DNA from 2 places in the Rahnella sp. GSA61A genome. Region 2 is predicted to be linked to the other one. Evidence: predicted binding sites of a transcription regulator. Region 2 holds the regulator's gene; the other holds the start of a gene.
What was found. The regulator LexA, encoded in region 2, represses DNA repair genes until DNA is damaged. The targets are predictions, from matches to a motif close to TNCTGTATGTACATACAGNA.

Region 1: a site for LexA is predicted at 5,106-5,125, ahead of dinB (DNA polymerase IV). Genes of this name have one in related genera too.

Annotation. Positions count from the first base shown of each region.
Region 1 covers NZ_JAHXYO010000005.1:52,675-63,068, reverse strand. The annotation lists gene crl (sigma factor-binding protein Crl) at 1-183, opposite strand, end outside; gene frsA (esterase FrsA) at 247-1,497, opposite strand; gene gpt (xanthine phosphoribosyltransferase) at 1,684-2,142, opposite strand; gene pepD (beta-Ala-His dipeptidase) at 2,436-3,896, shown strand; gene dinB (DNA polymerase IV) at 4,031-5,089, opposite strand; gene dpaA (peptidoglycan meso-diaminopimelic acid protein amidase) at 5,373-6,098, shown strand; gene LC431_RS08385 (class II glutamine amidotransferase) at 6,069-6,836, opposite strand; gene lpcA (D-sedoheptulose 7-phosphate isomerase) at 6,863-7,444, opposite strand; gene fadE (acyl-CoA dehydrogenase FadE) at 7,714-10,182, shown strand; gene LC431_RS08370 (carbohydrate porin) at 10,351-10,394, opposite strand, start outside.
Region 2 covers NZ_JAHXYO010000027.1:34,926-45,319, forward strand. The annotation lists gene dnaB (replicative DNA helicase) at 1-495, opposite strand, end outside; gene LC431_RS23530 (quinone oxidoreductase) at 678-1,661, shown strand; gene pspG (envelope stress response protein PspG) at 2,058-2,294, opposite strand; gene dusA (tRNA dihydrouridine(20/20a) synthase DusA) at 2,487-3,494, opposite strand; gene zur (zinc uptake transcriptional repressor Zur) at 3,757-4,266, shown strand; gene LC431_RS23550 (CsbD family protein) at 4,425-4,634, opposite strand; gene dinF (MATE family efflux transporter DinF) at 4,824-6,188, opposite strand; gene lexA (transcriptional repressor LexA) at 6,487-7,095, opposite strand; gene LC431_RS23565 (diacylglycerol kinase) at 7,215-7,583, opposite strand; gene plsB (glycerol-3-phosphate 1-O-acyltransferase PlsB) at 7,701-10,184, shown strand; gene ubiA (4-hydroxybenzoate octaprenyltransferase) at 10,282-10,394, opposite strand, start outside.

The sequences.
Region 1 (10,394 bases), on a different contig from region 2:
CTGCAATTCAATCCACCAGCCCCAGAATTCACGCTTTTCCGGCGCAGGCTTCACGTTCACACAGACAGCTAAACAGTCAAAGAAAAAGCGGTCGTTCTCGCATTTCCCTTCTCTGATGTACGGTCCCAGTGTACCGAAACGTTTCATTAGCCTGCTTTTAGGATGACCGCTTGGTAACGTCATAGTACAACCTCCATTGAAAGACGATCCTTTTTAGCAAAACGTTAGGAATTAGCAACTATTAAGTTAACGCATATGCTTTTGCAACCACCCACAAATCTCATGTAAAGCGCTGTCAAAATGCGCGTAAAGCGGCTCGCTGCGGATGGTCAAAAGCTTGCCGTCAGCGGAAGAATCCGCAATCAGCTTAGCTTCGCTCTTCGGACTGAATATATCGTTCTCCCAGTATGCGGCCAGGATGGGCGTCGGCGTTCTGCGTCCAAGCAACCCCTGCGTTTTCAGAGAATAACGATTAAGTTCGGTTTTCAGCGCCGAGTCGGACGCGCTCGACATGCCGATGCGGCTCGCCAGCACATCTATATACATGTTCGGTACCTGCTCCTGACATTTCGGGTCGCTCAGCAGCGTATGCACCAGCGCCCCCAGCGTGGCCACTGCCCGCACGCGGCGCGGTTCGAGATACGCCAGACGCACCGCGACGTTCGCACCAAAACGGTAACCGAGCAAACTGACGCGGCTGGCATCGACCCAGGGCACATCCGAAAGCTGCATCAGCACCTGCTGATGCAGGAAGCTGGTGTCCTGCGTCAGTTTCCACTTCGATGAAAAACCGATCGACGGCATGTCGATGGTCAGCATCGCGATGCCCATCGGCGCGAGATATGAACGGAACAGGCGCTGATGGTCACTCTGTAAGGTGTCGAGACCGCCACACACCAGCACCGTCGGGAACGGTGCTTTCCCTTCGGCTGGCAGGTGCAGGAAACCGGTGATAGGGGCACCGCCGGGGATCTTAAATTCCAGCTCTTTCAGTTCGTAAGGCGAATGTTCCGAGGATTTTTCAAAGGCTTTATTGGCCAGCGCTTGCGCCTGTTCCGCCAGCGTATCGCCTTTCAGATGCGGATAACCGGCGATGCTGTAAAGGTTGGCGGCTTTCAGCCAGTATTCGCTCGCCACATCCGCATCTTTCTCTTCGGCGGCTTTTTGCTGCCAGTACATCGCCTGATTTGACCATTCGTAGATCCAGTTGCCATTGCGGTAACCAATCACGGTATCGAGCAGCAACGGATCGCTGTGCTCCGCCTGGGAGACAGCAATGCGCGACAGCACTTCTTCCACTTCCAGCGGATCAACCCCGCGCCACATCCACATCAGACGGTTAATCGTGCGGTACCAGCAATGAACCGTGTCGCCTTCCAGCGCAGAATGCATCGGCGGGTGCGTATTATGGTGATGAACGCGATGAACCAGCGTCGATGTTTCCGGGTATTTGAAGGAAGGTTTAAACAGTTTTTCCGTAAGATTGGCTGGAGCCATGATGCAAGATCCTCCGTTAGCAAGCAGCAGGTCGCCCGCAGGCGATCATTTCTGGACGGGATTATAACCCGCCCACGTTGCGACAAGTGAGGGGTGAGGTCAAGCGGAAAGGATTTCAAGGCAACAAAAGCAAAACGCCCGGCAATAAGCCAGGCGTTAAATTAGAGGAATATTAACAGTGGAGGATTATTTTCCTACCAGAGGTGGCACGAATACCACACCCATATCCCACGGCTGTTCGATCCAGGTGTTCTGCGGGATGTCGATCACATAGTCATCAACCAGCGGTGCGCCAGCCGGTTTCGCGAAGATCGTGATGAAATGCGCTTTCGGGTACATTTCGCGGATGGCTTTCGCGGTGCCGCCGGTATCCACCAGATCGTCGATCACGATAAAGCCTTCACCGTCGCCTTCTGCGCGTTTCAGCACCTGCATTTCGCGCTGATTATCATGGTCGTAGCTGGAGATACATACGGTATCCACATGACGGATGCACAGCTCGCGAGCCAGCAACGCTGCCGGAACCAGGCCACCACGGCTGACTGCAATAATGCCTTTCCATTGTTCTGCCGGCAGCAGGCGTTTAGCCATAGTGCGCGCGTGGATTTGCAGCATGTCCCAGGTTACAACGTATTTTTCGCTCATAAAGGTGTCCCAGCCAGTGAATTAACGGCTTCTAAAAAAATAATGGGGGGAAAAAAGGTTGCGCGAGATTATAGTGAGTCCGGTTCACAAAAACCAGCGATTATCTGGCTTCAGCCGCCCAAAAATCCCGGAATTTCTCCCCGTCCCCGCGCACAGGTTAAGATTAAGTGATATTCTGTCAGGCCACTCGCCACACAGTCTGGCGGGGATTACTTAACCTTAAACCTACAGCATCTCAGTCAGTTCCCCTGCAAACGGAGCCTGAATGAGCTGACTGTCACAGGAGACTTATAGTGTCTGAACTGTCTCAGCTTTCGCCACAACCGTTGTGGGATATTTTTGCCAAAATTTGTTCAATTCCGCACCCTTCCTATCATGAAGAAGCGCTGGCAAAACACATCGTTGAATGGGCACAGGAAAAAGGTATCCACGCTGAGCGTGATGAAGTTGGCAACATTTTGCTGCGCAAACCCGCCACCAAAGGCATGGAAAACCGCAAAGCCGTTGCACTGCAGGCTCACCTCGATATGGTGCCGCAGAAAAACAACGATACTGTTCATGATTTCACTAAAGATCCGATCCAGCCCTTCATCGAAGACGGTTGGGTAAAAGCCCGCGGCACCACGCTGGGTTCTGATAACGGTATCGGTATGGCGTCCGCGCTGGCGGTTCTGGCTGATGACAGCGTAGAACACGGCCCGCTGGAAGTGTTGCTGACCATGACCGAAGAAACCGGCATGGCAGGCGCATTCGGCCTGCAACCGAACTGGTTACAGTCTGAAATTCTGATCAACACCGATTCTGAAACCGAAGGCGAAATCTACATGGGTTGCGCTGGCGGGATTGATTTTACCGCCACACTGCCGCTGAGCCGTGAAGCGGTTCCGGCCGGTTTCAGCACGCTGAAACTGACCCTGAAAGGCCTGAAAGGTGGCCACTCCGGCGCGGAAATCCACTTAGGTCTGGGCAACGCCAGCAAACTGCTGGCACGTTTCCTGGCAGACAACGCTGATACTCTTGGTCTGCGCCTGCTCGACTTCACAGGCGGCACACTGCGTAACGCTATCCCGCGTGAAGCAATTGTGACTCTTGCTGTTGCTGCTGATAAAGCAGACGCGCTGAAAGCGGCAGCACAAGAATTCCTGGCAACGATTCAGTTCGAACTGTCAGCGGTAGAGAAGAAAATTGCCTTTGTGGTGGAAGCGGCTGAAAGCAACGCGAAGGCGCTGACCGCAGAAACTCAGGGTAAATTCCTTGCCCTGCTGAACGCGACGCCAAACGGCGTGATCCGCATGAGTGATGACGTGAAAGGCGTGGTAGAAACCTCGCTGAACGTCGGTGTTGTCACCATGAAAGATGACGAAGTGGCGATCAACAGCCTGATCCGCTCGCTTATCGACAGCGGTAAAGAATATGTGGTCAGCATGCTCAATTCACTGAGTGAACTGGCTGGCGCGAAAAGTCTGGCAAAAGGCAGCTATCCTGGCTGGAAACCTGAGCCGAAGTCACCAGTGATGACGCTGGTGCGTGAAACTTACCAGACGCTGTTCAATAAAACTCCGAACATCATGGTGATCCACGCCGGTCTGGAATGCGGTCTGTTCAAAAAACCGTACCCGGACATGGACATGGTTTCCATCGGGCCAACCATCACCGGGCCACACTCGCCGGATGAGCAGGTGGAAATCGCCAGCGTCGAGCTGTACTGGAAACTGCTGACGGCCCTGCTGAAAGCGATTCCTGAACGCGGTTAATACTCGATCGGTCCCCTAAATCATTCGGGCTGTATCAAGGCGGCAACTGAGTAAATCCCCGGTAGCATACACAAGTATGTGACCGGGGTTTGCGAAGGCAGCCAACGCAGAGACAGTTTGAAGGATGACGGGGATTATTCCCAGGGAAGCAGAAGCTGCCGCTCGATCTGCGGATCCTGCAACGTCACATGCAATCCCACCAGCCTGACTCCCCTTCCGCCACGCCTCTGTTCCCAGGCTTCATGCGCGACCTTCAGCAGATCTTCTTTATTCAGCACCGGCCAGACGTGTTCCTGCGTGGTCTGCTGGAAATCATGGAATTTGAGTTTTACGCCCTGCCTCGCGATGCGCAGATCCGGGCTGACACGGCTTAAACGTGTTTGCAGTTCAGGATACAAACGTTCGATCAGCGACACGCATTCTTCCCAACTGTGGATATCTTCTGCCAGTGTGCGTTCAACGCCGACCGATTTACGTAACCGCTCGGGGGAAATTTCACGTTCATCGATACCCTGACAGCGTTCCCACAGCACACGGCCAAATTTGCCAAAGCGTTTAAGCAGTTTTGCCAGATCATAACGCTGCACATCGCCGCAGGTGATCAGCCCCTGCTCCTGCAAACGCTGAGCGGTGACTTTACCGACGCCGGGGATTTTACTCAGCGGAAGATCCTGTAAAAACGCCCCGACTTTTTCCGGCGTGATCACAAACTGACCGTTGGGCTTGTTCAGATCCGAGGCGATTTTTGCCAGAAATTTGATCGGCGCGATACCCGCAGATGCCGTCAGATTGATCTCATCGAAAATGGCCTGACGGATTTCAGCAGCGATAAGCGTTGCAGAGCCGTTGCATTGCGTCGCGTGGGAAACATCCAGATAAGCTTCATCGAGTGACAGCGGTTCGATCAATGGCGTATAACGCGCAAAGATTTCACGGATATGGTTTGACGCTTCTTTATAGGCCTCCATTCGGCCGGGGATCACTTTCAGGTGCGGGCAAAGTTTCAGTGCCATGCCGGTGGGCATCGCGCTGTGCACGCCGAATTTGCGGGCAGGATAATTAGCGGTGCTGATAACACCACGGCGGTCACGACTGCCGCCAATGGCAATAGGAATGTCGCGCAGGGAAGGATCATCGCGCATTTCGACCGCAGCGAAAAAGCAGTCCATATCCACATGAATGATTTTACGCATAACCCTCCCCCTCAATAACTGTATAAGTATACAGTTGAATGCAGGGATGTCCAACATAGAAAATGAGGGTTAGTTTGACTTAATTAATCACCATTAATGGCAACGTAATAATTTTCCTATTCCTAAAGTCATTATTCATTATTTGGTGATTGCTAAAAATTTAATCAGTATTAATATGACAGCGTTTCCGACAGACAGTACATAAGAAGAAAATCAGTGGCGGTCTTACAGGCAGTTGAGCTGTAGACAAAATAATCAAAATTATTACCGAGCAGGACTTAGAATGATCAGAATCGCGCTGTTTCTTGCGATGCTCCTCAGTTTGCCTTTATTTACAGCAAATTACGCCGTGGCCAGCGATGCTGTCCCGGTCAACGCGGCACTAAAAAAACAATTATTGGGTGCACCTGTTTATATCCAGATCTTCAAACAGGAACGTAAACTCGAATTGTATGCTCAGCTCGACGGCGAATTTCGTCTGATCGGCAGTTATGGCATCTGCGATTTTTCCGGCGGTTTGGGAAATAAACGTCGCGAAGGCGATTTCAAAAGCCCGGAAGGTTTCTACAACGTGGATATTCACCACCTGAAACCCGACAGCCGCTTTTATCGCGCCATCAACATCGGTTTCCCCAATGCTTATGATATCTCGCAGGGTTATTCAGGTAAGTATCTGATGATCCACGGTAACTGTAAGTCTATTGGTTGCTACGCCATGACCGACGGCTATATGGACGAAATATTCACCTACGTACAGGCGGCATTCCAGTTCGGGCAACGCAATTTAAAAATTAGCATTTACCCGTTCAGGATGACCGATGCCAACATGAAGGCGCATAAAAACTCCAGCTATTACAGTTTCTGGAACCAGTTACAGCCGGGATATGCGTACTTTGAGAAACACCATCAGCCACCAAATGTCGTGGTCACTGACGGTAGATATGAAGTGCTACAACCGTTGTCCAACACCCCGCTGCCTTCACAGCTGGCGTTCGCCCCGATGAAATAATGCGAATTCACCTGGAGCAATTTTGTTCCAGGTTTCGTTCGCCGTCAGCGGTTGCGTGGCAATCACGGTGACGACATCATCCGGTGTCGTCTGCTGCTGAAAATCAATTTCCACATCCTGATCCAACAACGTTGCCTTGCCGAAAGGCGCACGCCGCGTGATCCAGTGCAAATTCGTCGAGCAATAGGCCATCACGAAATTGCCATCCGACAGCAACATGTTAAACACCCCTTTCTGCCGTAATTCATCAGCCAGCGACGCAATATAGCGAAACACCGGCGGCCAGCTTGCAGGGCGGCGCGGATAGCGTTGGGTGAGTTTGTGCAGTAACCAGCAGAAGGCGTATTCGCTGTCGGTCTGGCCCACCGGACGCAGCGTACCGGTATCGAGCTGACGATAACCACGAAGCTGACCGTTGTGCGCATAAGTCCAGTTGCGTCCCCACAGTTCGCGGGTAAACGGATGAGTATTTTCCAGCGCGACTTCACCACGGTTTGCCTGACGGATATGAGAAATCACCGCGCAGGATTTGATCGGATATTCCTGAACAAGGCGGGCAATGGGCGAATTAAAGCTTGGCGTCGGATCTTTAAAAGTACGACAGCCATTCCCTTCATAAAAGGTGATGCCCCAGCCGTCTTTATGCGGGCCGGTCCCGCCACCACGCTGCACTAATCCACTGAAACTGAAACAAATATCAGTAGGAACGTTAGCGCTCATCCCGAGCAATTCGCACATCACCAGCCTCCTTTACGGCAAAAGGCTTATGCCTTTGCCATCTCTTTTTCGATCAGAAGAATCAAAATATGAATGACTTTGATGTGGATTTCCTGCACGCGGTCAGCGAAACCAAAGTGCGGAACGCGGATTTCCACATCGGCTGAACCGTCCATTTTCCCGCCATCTTTACCGGTCAGGGTGATAACTTTCATGCCTTTAGCACGTGCGGCTTCGATGGCTTTGATCACGTTACCGGAATTACCGGAAGTGGAAATGCCCAGCAGCACGTCGCCCTTCTGGCCTACGGCTTCCAGATAACGGGAAAAGATGTATTCGTAACCGAAATCGTTGCCGACGCAAGAGATGTGGCTGACGTCAGAAATCGCAATTGCCGGATAGCCCGGACGGTTTTCACGATAGCGGCCTGTCAGTTCTTCGGCGAAATGCATGGCATCGCAGTGTGAACCCCCGTTACCACAGGAAATCACTTTCCCACCCGCTTTGAATGAATCGGCCAGCAGCACCGCTGCACGTTGAATAGACTCAATATTTGCCGGATCGCTGATGAATTTATTCAGCGTGTCAGCAGCTTCGTTCAGTTCAGTACGGATAATATCCTGGTACATAGCAGCCTCTTTTATGTCCATTTGCAGCCGGTTTCAGCACGGCCGATAGCAATAAAACGTTCCGCTGTGCAGTTTAACGGAAAGCCGAAACAGCGAGAAGCCATGAAGCGGTAATGATTCCGATAGTTTCTGTTTTTGACGCTTCGTGCGACCGGTTTGTGAGCTGTGTTGTAATTAGTATGTAAACGTATTGATAAAGAAATGAGCATGAACTAAAACCATTATATCCCTACAACAGGTCAGACCTCCTACTACTCAGGAGCTTTACTATGATGGTTCTTAGCATTGTTGCATTTATCGTGATCCTTGGTGCGTTGTTCTATCACAAGGTCAATCTCGCCCTGAGCAGCCTGATTTTACTGGCGTTTACGGCGGTTATGGGTGCCATTAATCTGTGGACACTTTGGCTGTTATTGCCGCTGGCGATCATTCTCCTGCCCTTCAATATCCCTGTCATGCGCCGTTCATTGTTCTCCGGCCCGGCGCTTCGCACCTTCCGTAAAGTGATGCCCGCAATGTCGCGCACGGAAAAAGAAGCGATTGAAGCAGGCACCACCTGGTGGGAGGGTGACCTGTTTGGTGGCAAGCCAGACTGGAAGAAATTGCAGGATTATCCTGAGCAGCAACTGACAGAGGAAGAGCAGCGCTTTATTGACGGGCCGGTTGAAGAAGCCTGCCGTATGGCGAATGACTTCCAGATCACCCATGAACTGGCTGATTTGCCGCCGGAACTGTGGGCGTATCTGAAAGAACACCGCTTCTTCGCGATGATCATTAAGAAAGAGTACGGCGGTCTGGAATTCTCGGCTTATGCGCAGGCGCGTGTGCTGCAAAAACTGGCCGGTGTGTCAGGCATTCTGGCGATCACCGTCGGTGTGCCGAACTCCCTCGGGCCAGGCGAATTACTGCAACATTACGGCACCACGGAGCAGAAAGATCACTATCTGCCGCGTCTGGCCGAAGGTCTGGAAATTCCCTGTTTCGCCCTGACCAGCCCGGAAGCGGGTTCTGATGCCGGTGCCATCCCGGACTTTGGTATCGTGTGTAAAGGCCAGTGGCAGGGTAAGGAAGTGCTTGGCATGCGCCTGACCTGGAACAAGCGTTACATCACGCTGGCACCTATCGCCACCGTGCTGGGCCTGGCATTTAAACTGAAAGATCCCGATCACCTGCTCGGCAACGAAACGGATCTGGGCATTACCTGTGCGCTGATCCCAACCGACACCGCCGGTGTTGAAATTGGTCACCGCCACTTCCCGCTGAACGTGCCATTCCAGAACGGTCCGACACGCGGCAGCGATATTTTTGTACCGATCGATTACATCATTGGCGGCCCGAAAATGGCCGGTCAGGGCTGGCGTATGCTGGTGGAATGTCTGTCTGTCGGCCGTGGCATCACGCTGCCGTCTAACTCTACCGGCAGCCTGAAATCTCTGGCGCTGGCGACCGGGGCTTATGCCTATATCCGCCGTCAGTTCAAACTGCCTATCGGTAAAATGGAAGGTATCGAAGAACCGCTGGCGCGCATTGCCGGTAACGCTTACGTGATGGATGCCGCCGCAACGCTTATCACGAACGGCATTATGCTGGGTGAAAAACCAGCGGTGCTGTCCGCTATCGTCAAATACCACTGTACTCACCGTGGCCAGCGCGCCGTGATGGATGCGATGGATATCACCGGCGGTAAAGGCATTATGCTCGGCAGCAGCAACTTCGTGGCCCGCGCTTATCAGGGGGCGCCGATTGCGATTACCGTGGAAGGTGCCAACATTCTCACCCGCAGCATGATCATCTTTGGTCAGGGTGCGATCCGCTGTCATCCTTATGTTCTTCGTGAAATGGCGGCGGCGGAGAAAAACGATCTGGTTGATTTTGACCGTGCGCTGTTCGGGCATATCGGCCACGTCGGCAGTAACAAAATGCGCAGTTTCTGGCTCGGTCTGACTAACGGCCGCACCAGTGATACGCCGGTCAATGATAAAACCGCCCGTTACTATCAGCACATCAACCGTCTGAGCGCTAACCTGGCATTGCTGGCTGATGTGTCGATGGGCGTGCTCGGCGGCAGCCTGAAACGTCGCGAACGCATTTCCGCCCGCCTCGGTGATATCCTCAGCCAGATGTATCTGGCGACGGCGACGCTGAAACGTTATGACGAAGAAGGCTGTCACGAAGCGGATTTACCGCTGGTACACTGGGGCGTGCAGGATTGTCTGCATCAGGCCGAAGTCGCTATCGACGATCTCCTGCGTAACTTCCCGAACCGTTTTGTGGCTGGCGTAATGCGCCTGGTGATTTTCCCGTTGGGCCGTTCGCACTCCGCACCGTCTGATCGTCTGGATCACCAACTGGCGCGTATTCTGCAGGTGCCTTCAGCGACACGCAGCCGCATCGGTCGTGGTCAGTATCTGACACCCGGCGAGCACAACCCGGTTGGTCTGCTGGAAGAAGCCTTGCAGGATATTCTGGCCGCTGAGCCTGTTCACAAGCGTCTCTGTGAAGCGATGGGCAAAAAACTGCCGTTTACCCGTCTGGATATTCTGGCGCAAAAAGGTCTGGATGCCGGTCATCTGAGCGCCGACGATGCGCGTATCCTGAGCCGTGCGGAAGAAAGCCGTCTGCGTTCAATCAACGTCGATGAGTTTGAACCCGACGCGCTGGCCGCACAAAAACCAGAAGCGGAGAAAGACAGCGTAAAAAAGGCTGAGGCGAAACCCCGCCACACCGAAGCTGCCTGATTTAACTGTTAATCCATAAAAAAACCTGAGTGTTTACGCACTCAGGCTTTTATTATTTATGAAGATACATACATATTACCCTAAATAGTTCGTGTTGCAGAAAGGCGGTAAGCTCACTCACCCTGGGAGTGCAGCCAACGCATCTGTGACGCGAAATATGACGGGTAATCAGAAGTAGTATTTAAAGCGTACCCGCGCCCCATACCGCTCAT
Region 2 (10,394 bases):
AATCTGGAATACTCGGGATTCGGCTAAGTCCAGCAGGTCTTCGCTGCTGCGACCTTGCGGATCATAGCCCGCGTCGGCAATTTCATTGGCGACGGAGATCATTTCCCGGACAACAGCACGTTCGCGCACAATGTCAGCGTAAGCGCCGATGTTCGCCGCACTGGGGGTGTTTTTAGAAAGCTCTGCCAGATACGCAAAACCGCCGACGGAATCCAGATCGCCTTTCTGTTCCAGCGATTCGGAAAGCGTGATCAAGTCGATTGGTTTGCTCATTTCCAGCAAACGCTGCATTTCGGTAAAAATCAGGCGGTGCGGGCGGCTGAAGAAGTCATTGCTGACCACCCGTTCGGCCACATTATCCCAGCGTTCGTTATCCAGCATCAGCCCGCCCAGAACGGATTGTTCAGCTTCCAGCGAATGCGGCGGAAGTTTCAACCCTTCCATCTGGCGATCGCGGTTTTCGTTCTGTTGATTGGTCGGTTTTTTTGCTGCCATCTGTGGATTATTTCCTGCTCTAAGCGCCTGTTTTATGAGCGTCGGGTTTCCAAAAATCGGAGCCTGACTCGCGCGACAGTATAAACCATTTCAAAAGGGTATTAACCCTTAGTGCCGAAAATCTGGATTGTCCCTGACATTTAGCCTAGGGTTGAAATCAGACTCCATCACGAGGAAAAAACATGGCAAAGCGCATCCAGTTTTCTGAAACAGGCACCCCGGACGTTCTGCAATACGTTGATTATCAGCCACAAGATCCGCGGGCAGACGAAGTCCAGGTCGAGAATAAAGCCATCGGTATCAACTATATCGATACTTATGTGCGCAGCGGTCTGTACGCACCAGCCAGTTTTCCGGCGGGTTTAGGCACGGAAGCGGCAGGCATAGTCAGTAAAGTCGGTAGTGGCGTAACGGACATCAAACCTGGCGATCGTGTGGTTTACGCACAATCCGCGCCCGGCGCTTACAGCGAATTCCATAACGTACCACAGGAAAAAATCGCCCTTTTGCCGGACGCGATCAGCTTTGAGCAGGCCGCAGCCTCCTTCCTTAAAGGGCTGACAGTTTATTATTTACTGCGCAAAACCCATGAAGTACAGGCCGGTGAAACCATTCTTTTCCATGCCGCAGCCGGTGGCGTAGGCCTGATTGCCTGCCAGTGGGCGAAAGCGCTGGGCGTAAAACTGATTGGCACCGTGGGCTCTGATGAAAAAGCCGAACGCGCCAGACAGGCCGGTGCATGGGAAACCATTAACTACCAGAAAGAAGATATCGCGACCCGCGTGGCGGAACTGACGAACGGCGAAAAAGTCGGTGTGGTTTACGATTCCGTCGGCAAAGATACCTTTGAAGAATCGTTAAACAGCCTGAAACGTCGCGGTTTGCTGGTCAGTTTCGGCAATGCGTCCGGCCCGGTAAAAGGTGTGGATCTGGCGATACTCAATCAAAAAGGTTCGCTGTTTGTGACGCGCCCTTCCCTGAATGGCTACGTGACTAACCGTAAAGAACTGCTGGAGGCGAGCAGCGAGCTGTTCTCAATGATCGCCAGTGGCGCGATAAAAGTGGATGTCAGTGACGCGCAGAAATTCCCACTGTCCGAGGCAAAACGCGCGCATGAAACGCTGGAAAGCCGCGTGACACAGGGTTCAAGTCTGCTCATCCCATAAAAGTTTCCCTGAACCAATGCAAAAAAGGCTTTCACAGTTGTGAAAGCCTTTTTTACTGCCTGACTCAGACGACCTCTGATTTCAGACGGGTACTGCTGTAGGGTACTGCCGGGTAAATCCACAGGGCGATGTCACTTAAGCGACTATTGTGTGCCTCAGCGGACTTGATGAATTCGGTTTACAGCCTGCTGGCTGCCAATGAATTCCATCCTAACAGTCACCCATGTTAAAAAATATGATTTATGCATTTTGACCGCACATTCTGACCTAGCTTGTGATCGCTAGCACATAAGCAAAAGTTATCACTGCAACGGTTACATTTTTTTGCGCTCAGAATACGGTCAGCAATCCCCATCATTTCATGCAGTTACGGAAACCGATAAAGTGAAGCTGTTATTACGGCAAGCGACGGCGACGGTATTTTGGCTCATCAGGCCGGAAAAATGTCCGGTAAATCCAGACCGCAAGCACGGCCAAAAGCAGCCACGGCAACATTTTTACAACAATCGCCAAAAACCCACCCAACATCATCAGAGCAAATGCCACGACCAGCGCCGCAACCATACCCAGTAAAGAAATGCCGGTCAGCATCAGCATAAAGAAAAAACCAAGCACGAAGAGAATTTCCAGCATCGGGTGCTCCTTAATAAGCCATGTGCGATAAGACGTAGCGTCCAAACACGCATTAACCATTACAAGAAACATGCCAGTGTGATGGGATAAATAATTGATTGAATGATAAGGAAAAAATAATTCGCAGGCACGAATGGCCTGCGAAAAGATAGTAAATTTGACTAACAGATAGCGATTTTACTCACCCTGTTTTTATGCCTGCGCCACCACTTCCTGCGGCTGAGCAACCATCTGCAACGCCTGTTCGACCACATCGATGCCCGCGCCGGCTTTATGCGCATTCTCACTCAGATGACGACGGAACTGACGCGCGCCCGGCACCCCCTGGAACAGACCAAGAATATGGCGGGTGATGTGACCGAGGTAAGTACCTTTGCTCAGTTCCGCTTCGATATACGGATACAGCGCGCGGATAATATCCGGCCCGGTTTTCAGCGGCGCATCAGAGCCGAACAGCTCGCGATCCACATTCAGCAACAGGCCCGGATTCTGGTAAGCCTCACGCCCCACCATCACGCCATCCATATATTGCAGGTGCGTTTTGGCTTCTTCGAGGGTTTTGATACCGCCGTTAATTGCCAGGGTCAGGTGCGGGAAATCACGCTTGAGCTGATATACGCGCGGGTAATCCAGCGGCGGAATTTCACGATTTTCTTTCGGACTGAGGCCCGAAAGCCAGGCTTTACGCGCATGAATAATGAAGGTATCGCAACCGCCGTTTTCTGAAACCTGACGGATGAAATCACACAGAAATTCGTAGCTGTCCTGATCGTCAATACCGATTCGCGTTTTAACCGTGACCGGAATTGAGACTACGTCGCGCATGGCTTTGATGCAGTCAGCCACCAGCGACGCCTGCCCCATCAGACAGGCACCAAACATGCCGTTCTGCACGCGATCTGACGGGCAACCGACGTTGAGGTTAATTTCGTCATAACCACGTTCTTCCGCCCGTTTTGCGCAATGCGCCAGATCAGCCGGATTGCTGCCACCAAGCTGCAAAGACACCGGATGTTCTGCATCGCCAAACCCGAGATAATCCCCTTTGCCGTGAATAATGGCGCCGGTCGTGACCATTTCGGTATACAGCAACGTCTGGCCGGTCATCAGCCGGTGAAAATGGCGGCAGTGGCGATCGGTCCAGTCGAGCATCGGCGCAACGGAAAAACGCTGGGCGGAAAAGGGAGTGGTCTGGGGCATTACGTGTTGAGTTTCTGACATCGGCCTGACATTCGCTGAAGGGGTTCGTGACGCTCCCCCCGCTTCGCGCCAGAGGGAAGGTAATCGCTGATTATACCACAGAACAAAGATTCGGCATCTTGTGCCGCTGAGCAGGCGGATGCCGACGTTGCATCACATCTGAATGGCGCATAATTCGTCGTTTTGGTGCAAGCATGATAAAATCATCGGTGGTCGCATGATGTGGCCTATTCATTCCAATCTGCGCTCAGAGACCGTTGCTATGACCCTGAATAATCCGGAAAAATTACTTTCACAAGCTGAAGAACTTTGCCAGCAGCGCAATGTTCGCCTGACGCCGCAGCGGCTGGAAGTACTGCGCCTGATGACGCAACAACCCGGTGCGATCAGCGCCTATGACTTGCTGGATCTATTGCGCGTAAGCGAACCTCAGGCGAAACCACCGACCGTTTACCGGGCGCTGGATTTTCTGCTGGAACAGGGATTTATTCACCGTGTTGAATCCGCAAACAGCTATGTTCTCTGCCATCATTTTGAAGAGCCGAGCCATACTTCTGCGCTGTTTATCTGCGACCGCTGCGGGTTAGTTACCGAAAAAACCACCGACGGCATTGAAGAGCGTCTGGCAAAACTGTCATTAGAATCCGGATTTGAGCTTCGCCATTCCGTCGTTGAAGCGCATGGCTTATGTGCAGAATGCAAAGTAGTAGAAACCTGCGACAGCCATGACCATTGCGATCACGACCACAGTATTGTGGTGAAAAAACGCTGAATGATCGGGTTTTAAGGTTTTGAAGGTGACTCGTAAGAGGAGGATGTTTTGTACAGAGAAGAGGTTGGGTACATCCGTGTACCCGTATCCTGAAGCGTTCCGGGTAGGAGCAGCTAAATCTCAGGATACGTCACTGGCACGCGAGGGGGAGTCGCGTCTTACCAGTGATATTTGTTTTTGGTTTCCCATTCATTGAGCTCTTTCTCGGCCTGATCTTTTTGATAGCCGTAACGCTCCTGAATTTTACCGACTAACTGATCACGTTTACCTTCAACCACTGTCAGGTCGTCATCAGTCAGTTTGCCCCATTGTTCTTTCACTTTCCCTTTGAACTGCTTCCAGTTACCGTCGGCTTGGTCCTTATTCATAAAATATCTCCTGTTACCTTGGGTTTTATGAACTGCATTTCGTCTTGCAGCTCGTCCTTAACACTTTAAAGGTTAGTAGAGAATCTCGATTAATCCTCCTTAAACAGGGATAAAAACCACTATTAGGATTAATCTAAAGCATGAAATAACGACAAAGCTGCGCTTATTTCTTTGAAAATAGCTGAAAAATCAGTGCGACGGAGACGAAAACCATGTGTCATGCCGCCAGTAACGACGCCATATCCAGCCCAGTGAAATCCCGCGTAACCCGAGGAATACCGTCAGCGCCAGCCACAACGCATGATTGCCCAGCAGCGGTAAAGTGAACAATGTCAGCCCGTACCCCAGCGCCGCCACCAGCATGCTGTTTCGCATATCCCGCCCACGCGTTGCGCCGATAAACATGCCATCAAGCAAATAGCACCAGACAGCCACCAGCGGCAGTATAATTTGCCAGCCAAGATATCGGTCCGCCAGCTCACGCAATTCCGGTAATGATGTCAGCGCATCAATGATCGCCCCACCCGCCAGCGCGTAAATCAGAGCAAAAAACAGCGCAACCAGCCCGGCCTGACGACACGCGGCATGCCAGACATTCAGCAGTTTTTCGCGGTTGCGGGCACCGAATGCCTCACCGGAATGCGCTTCGATAGCATAAGCAAAACCGTCAAGTGCAAACGCGGTAAATGTCAGCAGGTTCATCAACACGGCGTTGACCGCCACAATGTGGCTGCCCAGCCGCGCGCCCAGAACGGTCAGCGATGCAAAGCAAAGCTGCAACAGTAATGAGCGCAGCATGATGTCGCGGTTAAGCCCGAGAAGACGGCGCAAATTACCACGCCACGCGGAGGTGATTTCTGCGCCGGTGATACCGCGTCGTTTCATCACCCGCCAGACGAAATACAGCCCGATGAGTAGCGTGAAATACTCGGAGCTTGCCGTCGCGATGGCTGCGCCACGCACGTTCCAGCCCAGCCCGATCACCAGCCACAGATCCAGAATGATATTCAGCAAATTCCCGGCAATCAGCAAAATCACCGGCCCGCGAACGTACTGAATGCCGAGCAACCACCCGAGGATCACCAGATTCGCCAATGAAGCCGGGGCGCTGAACCAGCGGATTTCGATAAACAGCCTCGCCTGTTCAAGCACGGGCTGGCTGCCGCCGACAATGTGAAACGCCAGCTCCATCAGCGGATGACGGAATACCACAATAATGACGCCCGCCAGTACAGCCAGAAGGAAGGGTTGTACAAAAGCACGCGCCAGAAGCTGATTATCTTTCGCGCCCAGCGCCTGAGCGGTCATGCCGGTGGTACTCATCCGCAGAAACAGTAAGAGCATAAAAAGGAAAGTGGTGATCATCGAACCCACAGCCACGCCGCCGAGATAATCCGGGCTGTCGAGATGACCGATCACTGCGGTATCCACCAGGCCGAGGAGCGGCACCGTGATATTGGAAAAAATCATCGGCAATGCCAGCATCCAGAGCGCTTTATCGGCAGGGCTTAAAAAGGTGTTTTTGAGTGTGTGTCGCAGGGAATGATGTTGCATAGAGAATCTCATGCCGGAGGTTCAGGTTATGCCTGTAAATGACATCGCCCCGAAAGGGGCGATGATGAGAGAAACGCATTTCTCTTTGAATTCACATGGATGCCAGAGGCGGCCGCCATCCATATTCAATTAGTTTTAGTCTTGTCTATCTGACACAGCAATTTCTGACTTAGTCATATCTGACCGAGTAATTCGCGTTATATCAAGGCGGCAACTAAGCGAACGCCGGGAGCATACACAAGTATGTGACCGGGGTTCGCGAAGGCAGCCAACGCAGAGATAGCTCGAAGTACGAAGGTCAGATCCAGTCGCCGTTGCGGATAACACCTACGGCTAAGCCTTCAATGCTGAAATTCTGCTCGCGCAAATCCACCACGATCGGCTGAAACTCGCTGTTCTCAGGCAATAACTGCACCACACTGCCTTGTTTTTTCAGGCGTTTCACGGTGACCTCATCATCAATACGGGCCACCACAACCTGACCATTACGCACGTCTTGCGTTTTATGCACGGCCAGCAGATCGCCGTCAAGGATACCAATATCACGCATCGACATACCGCTGACACGCAGCAGGAAATCGGCGCTCGGCTTAAACATTGCCGGATCGATCTGATAGTGCCCTTCGATATGTTGCTGCGCCAGCAGCGGTTCACCGGCGGCAACGCGGCCAATCAGCGGTAAACCTTCTTCTTCTTCCATCAGCAGACGAATGCCGCGTGATGCACCGGAAACAATCTCAATAACACCTTTACGCGCCAGCGCTTTAAGATGCTCTTCCGCCGCATTGGGAGAACGGAACCCCAGACGTGATGCAATCTCTGCGCGGGTTGGTGGCATACCGGTGGTGGAGATATGATCGCGAATAAGGTCGTAGACCTCTTGTTGTCTGGTCGTTAAAGCTTTCATTCCGCCCCCTGGTTGTTTATACAGTCTTGCTGTGAGTATATACAGCTAAACGGTCAATGAAAACCTAAGATTGAATAAAAACAGGGCATAACGTTGATTCCTGGAATGCAGATTCCAAATCAGAACCATCGCGACCAAAAGATGCTGACCCAGACAAAAATCGCCAATATGATGGTCAGAAGTACGGCAGCAGAGCCGATATCTTTTGCGCGACCAGAAAGCACATGAAACTCAGGCCCGATGCGGTCTATTGCACATTCCACCGCGCTGTTGAGCAACTCCGTGACACAGACCAGCACGACGGATCCCACCAGCAGGATACGTTCAATGGTGCTGACATCAAGCCAGAAAGATAGTAAAATTAACGGGATAGCGACGCTGGCCTCCTGGCGAAATGCCGCTTCGTTTTGCCATGCCGCTTTGAATCCTTTCCAGGAATAGCCGGCCGCTTTATAAATTCGGGTAAATCCGGTGACTTGGTTCGCCATTTCGGGTACTGATCCTTAGAGTGTTTGCAGCATTTTAGCTTTTATATGACCACAGATCTCCACGGATCTTTCTGGTATCCTTGCGGCGAAATTGCTAACAAGAGGCTTCACGTTTTTATGTCAGGTTGGCGTAGACTTTATTACACATTATTGAATTTACCACTCTCATTGCTGGTAAAGAGCAAGGTCATACCTTCAGATCCGGTTACCGAGTTGCATTTAGACCCGACGCGGCCGATTTTGTACGTATTACCTTATAATTCCAAAGCCGATTTGCTGACGTTGCGTGCGCAATGTCTGGCGCAGAATCTACCTGATCCTCTTATTCCGCTGGAAATTGACGGAACCCTGCTACCAAGCCATGTCTTTATAGCCGAAGGCCCGCGCGTATTCTCTTATTACACGCCGAAGCAGGAGTCCGTAAAGCTGTTCCACGACTACCTTGATTTGCACCGCAATAATCCGGATTTAGACATTCAGATGTTGCCGGTGTCGGTAATGTTTGGTCGTGCACCGGGCCGTGAAGGTCAGGACGACACGCCGCATCTGCGCGTGCTGAACGGTATCCAGAAATTTTTCGCTGTGCTGTGGCTGGGGCGGGACAGTTTCGTCCGTTTCTCCAATACCGTTTCCCTGCGTTATATGGCGACGGAACACGGCACAGATAAGACGATTGCTCAAAAACTGGCACGTGTGGCGCGGATGCATTTCTCCCGTCAGCGTCTGGCTGCGGTTGGTCCGCGCCTTCCGGCACGTCAGGATTTATTCAATAAATTGCTGGCCTCAAAAGCCATTGAGAAAGCGATTGAAGACGAAGCCCGCAGCAAGAAAATTTCCCACGAAAAAGCCCAACAAAACGCCATCGCCCTGATGGAAGAGATTGCCGCTGACTTCTCTTATGAAGCCGTGCGCCTCTCTGACCGTGTGCTGAGCTGGACGTGGAACCGTTTGTACAAAGGCATCAACGTTAATAATGCCGAGCGTGTACGCCAGTTAGCGCTGGACGGTCAGGAAATTGTGTATGTGCCTTGCCACCGCAGCCACATGGACTATCTGCTGCTGTCTTACGTGCTCTATCATCAGGGTCTGGTACCGCCGCATATTGCCGCCGGTATCAACCTGAATTTCTGGCCGGCTGGCCCGATTTTCCGCCGTCTGGGTGCGTTCTTTATTCGTCGAACCTTTAAAGGCAACAAGCTCTATTCGACGGTTTTCCGTGAATATCTGGGCGAACTGTTCAGCCGCGGTTATTCGGTGGAATACTTTGTGGAAGGGGGGCGTTCGCGAACCGGGCGTCTGCTGGAGCCGAAAACGGGCACGCTGGCCATGACCATTCAGGCCATGCTGCGCGGCGGTTCACGTCCGATTACGCTGGTACCGATTTACATCGGTTATGAGCACGTCATGGAAGTGGGTACGTACGCGAAAGAATTACGCGGTGCGACCAAAGAGAAAGAAAGCCTGACACAGATGCTGAACGGGCTGCGCAAGCTGCGTAATCTCGGCCAGGGTTACGTGAACTTCGGTGAGCCGCTGCATCTGACCACTTACCTGAACCAGAACGTGCCAACCTGGCGTGAAGCCATCGACCCGATCGAAGCACAACGTCCAAGCTGGCTGACGCCGACAGTGCAGGATTTGGCAGAACAGATCATGGTGCGCATCAACAATTCAGCGGCAGCCAATGCCATGAACTTGTGTTGTACCGCGCTGCTGGCCTCCCGTCAGCGTTCACTGACACGCGAACAGCTGACCGAGCAAATCGACTGTTATCTGCAATTGCTGCGTAACGTGCCTTACAACGCGGATTCGACGGTGCCTGATCTGACCGCTGACCAGTTGCTTGATCACGCGCTGAACATGAATAAGTTCCAGGTTGAGAAAGACAACATTGGCGACATCATCGTTCTGCCTCGCGAACAGGCCGTGCTGATGACGTATTACCGCAACAACATCCATCATATGCTGGTGTTGCCATCACTGATTTCAAGCATTGTGATGCACCACCGCCAGGTCAGCCGCGCGGAATTACTGCATCAGGTCGAACTGATTTATCCAATGCTCAAAGCCGAACTGTTTATGCATTTCGATACGCCTGAGCTGCCACAAGTGCTGGATGTTCTGACGCTGGAACTGGCGCGTCAGCAAATCATTCACCTTGAAGATGATGAGCTGACACTTAATCCGGCCCGTATCCGCACCCTCCAGTTGCTGGCGGCTGGCGTACGTGAAACGCTGCAACGTTACGCGATTACCTTCTCCCTGCTCACCAATAACCCAAGCATCAACCGCGGGGCACTGGAAAAAGAGAGCCGGATTATGGCGCAGCGTTTATCCGTGCTGCACGGTATCAATGCCCCTGAATTCTTCGATAAAGCTGTGTTCTCGACGCTGGTCGGCACACTGCGCGCAGAAGGCTATATCAGTGACACCGGCGATGCCATTCAGGAACAAACGCGTGAGATTTACCTCATGCTCAGCGACCTGATGACACCGGATATCAAGCTAACTATCGAGAGTGCGGGAATGCCTTCTGAGCTGCCGCAAGCAACGGAGCCACCGGCTGAACCGAAGATGGATGTACGCGATACCGATCATTAACCCGTATTAGCGCCAGACATCAGATTAAAAAAACAAAACGCCCGGACTTTTTACAGAGTCCGGGCGTTTTTAATTGTTGTCGCGCAGGCTAACTTACTTAGAAATTGAAGCCTGACAGGCTCATCAGAATACCGAGGAACAACACCAGCCCGACATAATTGTTCTGGCGGAAAGCCAGGAAACAGGCATCACGTTCACGTTTAGCAATCA